DNA from 4 places in the Bacillus sp. PK6-16 genome. Region 4 is predicted to be linked to each of the others. Evidence: riboswitches for the same ligand, from Rfam matches in the RefSeq annotation. Region 4 holds a riboswitch; each other region holds the start of a gene.
What was found. Region 4 has a riboswitch for thiamine pyrophosphate ahead of tenA (thiaminase II). Riboswitches for the same ligand answer to the same signal wherever they lie in the genome.
Positions count from the first base shown of each region.

Region 1: it holds a riboswitch for thiamine pyrophosphate, as region 4 does, so the genes downstream of both, tenA (thiaminase II) here and tenA (thiaminase II) in region 4, are expected to answer to the same signal.
Region 2: it holds a riboswitch for thiamine pyrophosphate, as region 4 does, so the genes downstream of both, thiC (phosphomethylpyrimidine synthase ThiC) here and tenA (thiaminase II) in region 4, are expected to answer to the same signal.
Region 3: it holds a riboswitch for thiamine pyrophosphate, as region 4 does, so the genes downstream of both, thiM (hydroxyethylthiazole kinase) here and tenA (thiaminase II) in region 4, are expected to answer to the same signal.

Region 1 is NZ_CP096511.1:2,777,836-2,781,034, forward strand. Features, by position in the region: gene M1D66_RS14335 (DUF3937 family protein) at 266-529, opposite strand; gene tenA (thiaminase II) at 927-1,616, opposite strand; TPP riboswitch at 1,744-1,849, opposite strand; gene M1D66_RS14345 (D-alanine--D-alanine ligase) at 1,923-2,837, opposite strand; gene pdxR (MocR-like pyridoxine biosynthesis transcription factor PdxR) at 2,842-3,199, opposite strand, start outside.
Region 2 is NZ_CP096511.1:290,969-294,167, forward strand. Features, by position in the region: gene M1D66_RS01370 (IS110 family transposase) at 1-54, opposite strand, end outside; gene M1D66_RS01375 (hypothetical protein) at 469-771, shown strand; gene M1D66_RS01380 (transposase) at 1,254-1,565, opposite strand; partial or broken gene M1D66_RS01385 (L-lactate permease) at 1,569-1,640, shown strand; TPP riboswitch at 1,712-1,827, shown strand; gene thiC (phosphomethylpyrimidine synthase ThiC) at 1,942-3,199, shown strand, end outside.
Region 3 is NZ_CP096511.1:4,889,566-4,892,764, forward strand. Features, by position in the region: gene thiE (thiamine phosphate synthase) at 1-446, opposite strand, end outside; gene thiM (hydroxyethylthiazole kinase) at 462-1,271, opposite strand; TPP riboswitch at 1,344-1,456, opposite strand; gene topB (DNA topoisomerase III) at 1,666-3,199, shown strand, end outside.
Region 4 is NZ_CP096511.1:4,563,282-4,566,480, forward strand. Features, by position in the region: gene M1D66_RS23460 (ABC transporter permease) at 1-98, opposite strand, end outside; gene M1D66_RS23465 (ABC transporter ATP-binding protein) at 98-847, opposite strand; gene tenA (thiaminase II) at 816-1,511, opposite strand; TPP riboswitch at 1,597-1,700, opposite strand; TPP riboswitch at 1,761-1,872, opposite strand; gene M1D66_RS23475 (SH3 domain-containing protein) at 2,142-3,199, shown strand, end outside.

The sequences.
Region 1 (3,199 bases), 1.8 Mb from region 4:
AAATTAAAAAATATGAATTCTAGCGTCATATCTTCATACTTACTAAGTTCAATTAATTTCTCAATAATTATGATGCCATATCCTATATATTTCCGTCTGCTGCTTAGATTTTTCTGTACTGTAAATGGCTTTCGCTATAACACCTCCAAGTGACCGGTTTCTATGACGGATAAGAAATTCCAACAAAAAAAGCCCTAATTAGGGCTTTTCATTCTATTTCTCCAGTAAAACTCTCTATGAAATTCCTAATAGAAAAAAGACACACTTAGATTGATGCGTCTTTTTGTGATGCCTCTTTTGTGAAATCATATAAAGCAATTGCGCCTAAAAGAACAAGTATCCCTTGAGGAACATCTAGCAAAATAGTTTTCCAAATTTCTGGAATTATCCATTTAATATCTGCTGCTGTTTCAAGATATGTTTGGAAATAGCTGATTGTAAAATTAATTATCCCTAAAAATACAAATAACGATAAACCAAATCGAATTAATTTCTTATTTGTAAACATATAACACCTCTCAAAATTCATTGGATATTCCTGCTTTTGCTTCTTTATATTTCTATATCTCTATATCTGATTTTAACACATAAAGAGCTCAAAAAAATACGATATGCATATTTGCATATCGTATTAACAACACTCCATGATAATTTAGAAATTCCTGCAAAGAAAAAACAACTCCGTTACAGCTAACAGCTCGGGTTTCTTTTCTTATTTAACTTCATACCACCAACATTTACGTTCTTTAATTGTAAAATAAATGTGACAGAAGTTTATCCAGTTAATGCGTAGACAAGTAAATGAGCTAAATTATCGATATTCTATTTCGCCATATCCGTAGCACTAATGACTTTACGCAAATTTGACAAGAAAAAATATATAGATAGGTATGATCCAGACCTATCTATAACATTACTTCTATTCTTTATCCAATTACGTCTTTTACGTCTGTATCCACTGGCCACTTTTCTAATGTATAAGCCATTTCCCAAAATGAATATTCATATTGACTGCTAATAATAAAATGCTGTTTCATACGTTTGCGGTCTGCCTCTGTTACTTTTTCAGCGATAGTATCTAAACGTGTAATTTGCTCTTCAACTAGCGTACGGAACCAATCAGATCCATAAGCAGAAATCCATTCGTTATAAATTGGCTCTTCCGGCTGGCACTCTTTTAAGCGTTCGCCAATTTCATAATACAACCAATAGCAAGGTAAAATTGCTGCAATGATATCTCCTAAATGCCCTTCATACGCAACACGATACATATGTGAAGTATACGCATATGCAGTTGGCGCAGGAATAAAATTATCTTTTTCTTCTTTCGTTATCCCTAGTTTTTTAGCAAAATTCTCATGTAAAGATAACTCTGCTTCATATGTATTTTGAGCATGATGTGCCATACGAGCTGTCGTCTCTAATTCAAGAGCTTTTGCAGCTCCTAAAGTTTGTACTCTAGCAAAATGACTCAAATAATATGAATCTTGAAGCACATAATAACGAAAACTAGCTAAATCTAACGTTCCTTCACCAAGTTTTTTTACAAAAGGATGGTTAAAACTCGCTTCCCAAATTGAATCTACTTCTTTACGTAATGATTGTGAAAAATTCATTTAAATCCCTCCAATAATATATAAAATATAAGTATTTATCCACAATTATTAAAGCTGTAAAATAAAAAAACTTTCTTTACAGGCGTAAAGAAAGTGAAATCGACAGTATTTATTTACTCATTAAATAGCAACGTCTTTCCCACTTCCCTACGCTGGCATTAACCAGATCAGGTACTAAGAGTCTCAAAATCACATTTGATCTCAGCCTATAAAAGGCCCCCCTAGTGGATAAATATTTTGTTTTTATAATGTATTCATCATAGCATACTTCGTGAAACTGTCAAAAAAATTCGTTATATAATTCCCTTAAAACCCTTCTTCTTTTCTAACTTTTAATGATGTTTCAATAATCATATCTAATAGTTTGCTATAACTAATCCCCGCTGCTTCTGCACTTTTGGGCAATAAACTTGATTGTGTCATCCCTGGTAATGTATTAATTTCCATTACATATGGAATTCCGTCCTTCACCATCATATCAACTCTTGCATAAACACTACATTTTAATGCTTTATAACAAGCAAGTGACGCTTTATTTACACGTTCCTTAATTTCTGCTGGAAGTTCGATAACTTCCTCAACTGTACTAGTATCATCATATTTTGCATTGTAGTCAAAGAACTCGGCTGCATGTCGAATTGAAACTATAGGTAACTGTTTTCCATCCAGAATTGAACATGTAATTTCATCACCTTTTATATACTTTTCAATTACTACTTCAGAATCCCATTCGAATACAGTTTCTAGCATTGAGATCAATTCATTTTTATTATAAACGATTTTCACTCCGACACTCGATCCGCCAGAGTTTGGTTTTACTACTAATGGAAATCCTAATTTATCTAACTCATCAAGATTTAGATCCTCCATTTTTGTAAGTTCAATCCAATCTGGTGTTTCTACACCTTCATAACGTAAAATCTTTTTCGAAATATTTTTATCCATACATATACTGCTAGATAACATATTACTTCCGCTATAAGGAATCCCTAAACTCTCCAGTGTTCCTTGAACTGTCCCATCTTCTCCGTATTTTCCGTGTAATGCGAGCAACGCAAAGTCAATGTCTTTCGCTTTTTCAACTAAATCTATTTTTTCATTTAATGTAATTGGAACTATTTCATACTTATTTTTATCTAAATGAGCAATCATTTCATTCCCCGTCATAATTGAAACTTGTTTTTCAGACGATACCCCGCCCATAATAACACCGATTTTCATTTTCTCAACTCCAAATTTCATTTTTTAATGTATCACCAATTATTTTAATTCCCCGAACTATTTCTTCTTCTTTCAAGCGCGAAAAACCTAATCGGAAAGTGTTCGCTCCTTCTCCATCAGAGTAAAAAACATCTCCAGGTGAAAACGTAACGCCTTTCTCATAACACTTTTGTAAAAGTGTGCGGGCATTCATATGCTCTTCTAGTTCTATAAATAAATGAAGTCCACCATCTCCAGTCATTCTTTTGAAATGAATGTACTGGTCACATGCCCCGACAGCTAACTCATATTTTTTCTTATAAACAGATCTTGCCTTTTTTAAATATTTCTCAAAATATCCCTCATGTAAATATTGAAACAGA
Region 2 (3,199 bases), 1.0 Mb from region 4:
AAAACATACATCAAATTTTTCAGAGCTTACATCAATAGCTACGAATAATCTCAAAGAAAGGACCTCCTTTCTTTGAATAGTATTTGGAATGAGCTTGGATACTGTGGGATCTCCCTAGAGTCAAAAACATAGCCACAACCTCGCGTATGAGTATTCAATGATTGCCTTCATCTAAGCTGCCCCTCCCACCATTATGAGAGGTAAGTGAAGGAAACCGATACAGCTTGTGCGTATGCAGTGCATTTTGGTCTGGGTCACAGTCTTTTAACGTGGTCGAACTACAGGAAGAGTAAGCATATTCCCGATGGATCCATTTCCATACTTCCATTATCTAGGGAAATCCCCCAGTATCCAAGACTGAATTTTACCCATACATCATTTTTTTGATGTAGCTCTTGAAGATAAAAACTATTTAATTTTCAAGGAACAGTTATTAACTTAAAACTTATTATACGAGGAGGGTGTATCATGAAAAAAATATGCTTTGTATTAATTGTCGACGCTGGTATAAATTATGGTTCAATATTTTCTCTACCATTTTTAAGGAATCAGGATGATTTGAAGGGATATTTTTCTAAGTATTATGATGTTTCAATTAATTATATTAGGGATAAAAACTCAGTTGACTATTTGGTAGTTCCAAAACCGTGTCCAGCTTTTGATAATGAAAATAATCTTCCAATAATTGAAGTACCAGCAATCTTATTTATGGAAAAGAATTTTGAAAAAATAAAGACTTATATAGACAATTATTTTTCTAATAACTCATAAAGAAAATAAAAGTACAGTAAAAAGAAGTCCGATAAAAAATGAGTGGTGTAGAATATTTCTATTAATCATTCGTTTTTTATTATATTTACATATATTTTTTAAAAGAGGATTATAGACGTTCTGAAAAAAAATAATTATAACAAGAACAGTGTTCGTGCTACTATCTACGGTTATTTTTTGTACTAAGTAACCCTTTAACTAACAAGACAACAAAAATAATTAATATATTAAGGAAATTAAGTTACAATAAATGTAAGAGATTTTTCTTTGAGTTTTAGCTCTGAATAATAAAGATAGTTAAATCACTAAATGGAGGAGCGGGTCAATTTTGTTCCTTGTATAGTAAATTGTTACCTATCTCTATTGCAGGTTGTATGGCAGGTAACAGTAGCAGTTGTAGCGAAATACAGCAGAGACAAAGGCTCTTTGGCAAACGGGACTGATGAATGTATTTGGCAAGTAAAAAATGGTTCTTCCCGGAGTTAGTTGAAAAGTCTCATTCTCTCCAAAAGTAGAATCTTTGTCCGCAATGTGGAGAATTTGCATCGACCATACATGATTCTTTTAATAAGCTTTAACTTGTTTATGCTCCCTTCGGTAAGACCATTATTATTCTCATAAGTTACCGTATTTCTGACAGCTTCAATATCCCGGGCTAATCCATTCGTAAAGCTCTTAAACTCTTGCATATTAGTATTCTTAATTTTCTTAATACAATGATTGAGATTCTCAACACTTTTTGTGGTGAAGATGTTTTTAAACTCCCATGTTAAATCATAAACTATTTTTACAATAGGGTGTTCTTCGTAATTATTGTTGGTATTATAACGTATGTTCAAGCATATTATTTAACGTGGATGATTCCATAAAGAGAAAAAGAAATAACCTTTGCATTTTTCAGATTATCGTGTATGATGGGAAAGTATTGAAAATTAAATCAGTGATAAACTAGGGGTGCCTAACGTATGCGTAGGCTGAGAGAGAAGCGCGTGATCTTCTTAACCCTTTGGACCTGATCTGGCTCGTACCAGCGTAGGGAAGTTAACGGCTTTACATAATGATGTCTTTTATGAGCCAGGTCCTTATTTTTTTATGGACCTGGCTCTTTTTATTTTGGCATGCGCTGGCCATATCTCGTCCTTGTCACGAACAGGGGAGGCAACAAAGGTTATGAAACAGTCTGTTTCAGCTGAGCAAATTGAATTGAAATCGAGTTTACCAGGGAGTAAGAAAGTATATGTGGATGGACCACGAGAAGGCATGAAAGTACCGATGCGTGAGATTGAACAAAGCGAAACAAATGGCGTTCCAAATCCGCCAATTCGTGTGTATGATACGAGCGGCCCTTATACGGATCCTGAGTATAAAGTGGAGTTAGAAAAGGGAATTCCAACGCCGCGTCATTCTTGGATCATGGAGCGCGGGGATGTAGAGACATATGAAGGGCGCGAGGTGAAACCAGAGGATGATGGTGTGAAAGTGGCTTCGAAACATACACCTGTTTTCCCGCAAATGGATCGCCAGCCGCTTAGAGCGAAGCAAGGTGCAAATGTTACGCAAATGCATTATGCGCGTAATGGCATTATTACGTCTGAGATGGAATACGTTGCAATTCGTGAAGGAGTAGAGCCGGAGTTTGTTCGTAAGGAAATCGCAGAAGGCCGCGCTATTTTACCAGCGAATATTAATCATCCAGAAGCAGAACCGATGATTATCGGGCGTAATTTCCACGTGAAGGTAAATGCAAATATCGGAAACTCTGCTGTATCTTCTTCTATTGCAGAAGAAGTAGAGAAGATGACGTGGGCAACGCGCTGGGGTGCAGATACAATTATGGATTTATCTACAGGTAAAAACATTCATACGACGCGTGAGTGGATTATTCGTAATGCGCCTGTACCAGTTGGAACTGTGCCGATTTATCAAGCGCTTGAAAAGGTAAATGGAATTGCAGAAGATTTAACATGGGAAGTGTACCGTGATACGTTAATTGAGCAAGCGGAGCAAGGCGTTGATTACTTTACGATTCACGCTGGTGTATTGCTTCGTTACATTCCAATTACTGCAAAGCGTACGACAGGTATCGTTTCGCGTGGTGGTTCGATTATGGCGCAGTGGTGTTTATTCCATCATAAAGAAAACTTCCTATATACTCATTTTGAAGAGATTTGTGAAATTATGAAGCAGTACGATGTTTCGTTCTCTCTTGGAGATGGATTACGTCCAGGATCGATTGCAGATGCAAATGACGAAGCACAGTTTTCTGAGCTTGAAACACTTGGTGAATTAACGAAGATTGCTTGGAAACATGATGTGCAAGTTATGATTGAAGGGCCTGGGCATGTACCGATGCATTTAATTAAAGAGAATATGGAGAAAGAGCTTGATATTTGTCAGGGCGCGCCTTTTTATACACTTGGGCCACTAA
Region 3 (3,199 bases), 330 kb from region 4:
GTATCTTTTTTCGTACTCGTTGGGAAAATAGGTCCAACGCCTAAATAATCTGCTCCATTTTCGATTGCAAAGCGTGCTTCTTCAATTGTATGAGCAGATACGCCGATAATTTTATCTCCCATTTTTTCACGAACAGATGTAATTTCTTCATCATCTTGTCCTACATGAACACCATCTGCATCTAATTCAATGGCTAATTCTACATCATCATTTACAATGAAAGGAACACTATATTCCTTACAAAGCGTCTGCAATTCTTTTGCAAAGCGCACTCTATCTTCTCCGATTAAAGAACCTTCCCCCTTCTCGCGAAACTGAAAAATTGTCACTCCACCATCTAACGCTTCTTTCAATACAGCTAAAGGATCCCTCGTGCAGTTATTACTTCCCATAATAAAATACACTTGCAATAGCTTAGACATTTTATCTATTTCAATGCGTGCCATTTCTTTCACTCCCTCTTACTCTAACTCCTCAATCTTTCCATACTTCTCAATATCACCAGAAGTAGTATTCGCTAACTGATTTAAAAATTCAATTTGGAAACTACCAGGTCCCTTTTCCACGGTCTTAGCAGCTGCCAGTTCCGAAGCTACACCATAAAACGTTAATGCTGCTACTGCTGCTTTTACATAATCTTTTTCCACTGCTACAAATGCTCCTATTACAGAAGTTAGTAAACAACCTGTTCCCGTAACTTTCGTTAAAATAGGGTGACCATTTCGAATAACAATAGTTCTCTCTCCATCTGTAACAACATCTTCTTTTCCAGTAATGACCGCAACTGTATTTAGTTCATCTGCTGCCTGCCTTGCAATACTTACAACATTTCCATTTCCAGTACCAGCGTCTACCCCTTTAATTTCCCATTTCTCATTAATAACATTTGCTATTTCAGCTGCATTTCCGCGGATAATTGCTAACTCAATTTCAGCCGGAATATGTCTCGCAACTTCTGTTCGATACGAAGTTGCTCCTGCACCAACTGGATCAAATAGTACTGGCACATTGTTCGCATTTGCTGATTTACCCGCGAGTAACATCGCTTCTACTTCTTCAGGACGAAGTGTCCCCATATTTAATACTAACGCTCCAGCAATGCTAGCCATTTCTGCTACTTCTTCTTTCGCATACGCCATTACAGGCGATGCCCCAAGTGCCAACAAACCGTTAGCAGTAAAATTTGTTACAACAACATTTGTAATATTATGAACAAGCGGATTAGATTCTCTCACCAAATCCACTACTTTACTAATTTCTTTCATATTCATCCTTTTCATCTCCTAACTATAATGATGGGAGATACACAAAAAGACACTTTGCGCGTACGCAAAGTGCCTGAATATGTGCTTTTACACTCTCCCTACGCTGGCATTATCCAACAGGTTCAAATGGTCAATGACGGACTAGTAGCCATACTCTCAGTTTGTATCCACAAACTCCCATGTGTTTCTTATTCATCTACTTCAAAGTCTACTCTTATTCTAGTAAAATAACAAGTTCTTTACTTTTCTATTTGATATAGAGGCAACTGATAAAGTGAAACTTTAATCAGTTGGGATTTTGTTAACTCCATTAAAAACAGCTGAAATATGGAGCGAAACTGAATCTCAAGAAGATGTATGCTATATTTAACTTATGGAAATTTGAAAGGATGTTTTTAATATGTCAAAAAGCGTTGTAATCGCTGAAAAACCTTCCGTTGCACGAGATATTGCTCGTGTACTGAAGTGTGATAAAAAAGGAAACGGCTATCTTGAGGGTAGTAAATATATTGTAACTTGGGCTTTAGGCCATCTCGTTACATTAGCAGACCCAGAAAGCTATGATGTGAAATATAAAAAGTGGAATTTAGAAGATTTACCGATGCTACCGGAGCGTTTGAAATTAACGGTTATTAAACAAACTGGGAAACAATTCAATGCTGTGAAAAGCCAGCTACTTAGAAAGGATGTAAATGAAATTATTGTAGCGACAGATGCTGGACGTGAAGGAGAATTGGTCGCTCGCTGGATTATTGATAAGGTTCGCATTAATAAACCGATCAAACGTCTATGGATTTCATCTGTAACCGATAAAGCAATTAAAGATGGTTTTGCAAATTTAAAACCAGGTAAAGCCTATGACAATTTATACGCTTCAGCAGTTGCACGTTCAGAAGCTGACTGGTATATCGGTCTTAATGCAACTCGTGCTTTAACGACTCGCTTTAATGCCCAGTTAAATTGCGGCCGTGTACAAACCCCTACTGTTGCTATGATTGCTAGTCGTGAGGATGAAATAAAGAACTTCAAAGCACAAACTTACTACGGCATCGAAGCTCAAACAATGGAGAAGCTCAAACTTACTTGGCAAGATGCAAATGGCAATAGCCGTAGTTTTAATAAAGAAAAAATCGATGGTATTGTAAAACGTTTAGATAAACAAAATGCTACTGTTGTGGAAATTGATAAGAAACAGAAGAAGTCATTCTCTCCTGGTCTTTACGATTTAACTGAATTGCAACGTGATGCGAATAAAAAGTTCGGTTACTCTGCTAAAGAAACATTAAATATTATGCAAAAATTGTATGAACAGCATAAAGTACTAACGTACCCTCGTACAGATTCACGCTACATTTCATCTGATATCGTTGGAACACTTCCAGAACGTCTAAAAGCATGTGGTGTTGGAGAATACCGTCCCTTCGCACATAAAGTATTACAAAAGCCTATCAAACCTAACAAATCATTTGTTGATGATAGTAAAGTAAGCGATCATCATGCGATTATTCCAACAGAAGGATACGTTAACTTCTCAGCATTCACAGATAAAGAACGCAAAATTTATGATTTAGTTGTAAAACGTTTCTTAGCTGTGTTATTCCCGGCATTCGAATATGAGCAACTAACGTTACGCACAAAGGTTGGCAATGAAACGTTCATTGCGCGCGGAAAAACAATCCTACATGCCGGTTGGAAAGAAGTATATGAAAATCGCTTTGAAGATGATGATGTAACTGATGACGTAAAAGAGCAACTTCTACCTCACATTGAGAAAGGCGATACATTAGCTGTAAAGTTAATTATGCAAACATCAGGTCAAACAAAAGCACCTGCACGATTTAACGAAGCGACTTTACTTTCAGCAATGGAGAATCCTACAAAATATATGGATACGCAAAATAAACAACTTGCTGATACGTTAAAATCGACTGGTG
Region 4 (3,199 bases):
ATGTACATCTCATCTACAATTCTTGCTCCTATTTCCCACACAGCTAGTAAAATACTAGAAAGTGTAATAGCAGGAACTAATTCTTTCAATCGGTTCATCACACAAGTACCTGCCTTTGTAACATACTAAGAAGCTCATCTTTTAGCGCTAATACTTCCGGTTTATATAAATCTTTTCGTGTTCTGTTATGATCAAGCGGTACAGTCCGTTCAGTCAAAGTCGTTATCGGCTGCTGTTCCACTACTAGAACTCGGTTTGAAAGAAATAACGCTTCTTCAACATCATGAGTAATGAATAAAATTGTTTTTTCCCACTCTTGCCATTGTTCAAACAACCATTCTTGCAAAGAGGTCTTCGTTAAAGCATCCAACGCACTAAACGGTTCATCTAACAGCAATATCTCCCCGCCTGTTAATAAAGTTCGAATAAAAGATACACGTTGTCTCATACCACCAGATAAATCTTTCGGATATTTTGTCTCATACCCTTGCAAACCAAATTTATGTAACAGTTCCTTTGCCTTTACTTCTGCTTCTTTCTTCTGTACACCTTGGCACTCTAACGGCAGGGCAGCATTCTCAATAATTGTTCTCCACGGCAAAAGCATATCTTTTTGCGGCATATATCCTACAGGATGGTGCTTTGTTTCTGTCAGTTCTATCTGTCCAATACTTACCTTTTCTAGACCTGTAATAAGGCGAAATAAAGTACTTTTCCCACATCCACTCGGTCCGATAATACTGACAAACTCTTTCTCATGTATAGAAGCATTTAATTCATGGATGATTGGTTTCTCATCGTAATGAAAAGAAACATTATGAAACTGTAGTATGTTCTTGCTCCTCAAATCCCCACATCTCCTTACGATAGGACATATCCCAGAATAAATATTCAAATCGACTGGAATATAAGAAGATCTCCTCTAATCTTTCTAGTTCTTTCTCAGACTTTCCAACTGCCATTTCATTTAATAAATCTATTAACCAAATACAAAGATTACCGTATTCTTCCGAACTATATCCTTGAATCCACTCACCAAAAAACTCATGATCTCTTGCTCCAGGAATATCATTTAAACGCTTTCCAATTTCCCAATAGCTCCACATACATGGAAGAAGCGCTGCTATTAATTCCGCAAGTGTGCCATTTTGAGATACAGACATCATGTAATTTGTATAAGCTAAATTTTTAGCAGATGGTTTCGCAGACTCTATCTCCTCTATAGAAATTCCAAGTCTTTTTGCATATTGTTTATGGATTGTCATTTCGCCATTTAATATTCCATCAATTTGTTCAGCGAACTTTCCCATTACTTGTGGATTCGTTGCTTTTACAACACCAATCGCATATAACTTTGCATAATCTAGCAGATATAAATAATCTTGAATAATATAATACTGGAATTTATCTTTTTCTAACGTGCCATCTCCCATCCCCACTACAAACGGATGATTATGACTCATCTCCCAAACCGGTTGCACAGTTTCTAATAATCTATCGCAAAATTTCATTTCTCTATCCCCTTTCAATATATGTATCTAAATAAAAAACCACTTCTATATATAAGAAGTGGTTACAGCAAATAAAGTTATACATTTATTCGATGTTCCACTTCCCTTCGCTAGTATTACCTAGATCAGGTGTTGTAAGGGTTAAGGATTATTCCTCTCTCAGCAAGTCAAGCACCCCTAGTGGTTTCAATATGAAATTTTCAAATAAAAAAGCCCCGTTTCTATACGCAAAGAAACGGGGACTCATTGTTAGTGTCCGAATTGCTTCCCTACGCTAGCATAATCTAGATCAGGTAATAAAAAGGATCAAAGGCTTACGGCCTACTCTCAGCTGGCAACACCAGCTCTCCTAGCAAACTATAAAATTATCACTGTTAGTATAACACCCTAATAAGACATCATCAACTTTTTTAATTTTCTTAATTATCAACATAATATCAAAATTATATAATACATACATTCTATTTTAGAAAATAAAACCCCGATTAATTGTATAAAAAGGAATCATTATCCTCAAAAAATTTATTTTTATATTGATTTCATATTACATTTATGTGAATACCCCCACTATATCATATCTTTATACTATAATAAAATTACAACTATACAACTAGAGGAGGTCTCTATTCCATGAATATGAAAGCTACTGCTTTAACAGCAACTACTGTAGCGATTGCTTCTTTACTTCCTTCTATGGGTGAAACAAATGTACAAAAAGCAAACGCTGAACAATTATCTAATATTAAAACTGGGTATGTCAAAGTCAATCAAGTAGCATTACATACAGAAGATAACGTAAAAAGCACATCAATTGATACAATTCGCTTTAATACAAAAGTGAACATCCTTGAAACAACTAATGGTTGGTATAAAGTATCTGTTCATAATAAAGTAGGTTATGTACAAAAAGATGCTATTTTACTAAAAAACAAACTTCAATCTAATGATCAATACATCGTTAATGCTAATGCATTAAACGTTCGCTCTGAACCTAATTTAGAATCTTCCATTTTAGATGTATTACCAAATGGTAAGTTTATTACCGTTCAAGAAGATCAAGGCGAATGGTATAAAATATCACATAATGGCCAAACAGGTTACGTACAAAAAGCATTCATCTCTAATGGTTCACAACCCTTAGTAAAAGGAATCACCGTTCAAAATAATACAAAATATACTGTTGCAACACCTAATCTAAATGTACGTAGCACCGCTAGTACAAGTAGCGCTCTACTCGGTTCATTACAAAACGGTACACAAGTACAAGTAGTAGAAACTGTAGGTACTTGGTATAAAATTCGTTTTGGCACAGGATACGGATATGTAGCAAAACACTATGTAGTACAAAATCAACCACAAGCTAAAACAGATCAGCCTTCATCAATTCCAGCTGCTTTCAAATTCCCCGCTCAAGGAAGAATTAGCTCAACCTTTGATATACGCTGGGAACAAATGCATTATGGTATAGATATTGCCGCTCCAGGAAACGTCTCTATCCAAGCTGCTGCTGCAGGTAAAGTTGTGAAATCTTATTATTCAGCTAGCTATGGCAATGTTGTTTTCATTGCGCATCAAATCAATGGGAAATTATATACAACTGTTTATGCTCATATGAAGGATCGCACTGTACAAGCTGGTGATCAAGTACAAACTGGACAATTAATAGGTCATATGGGAAACACAGGTCA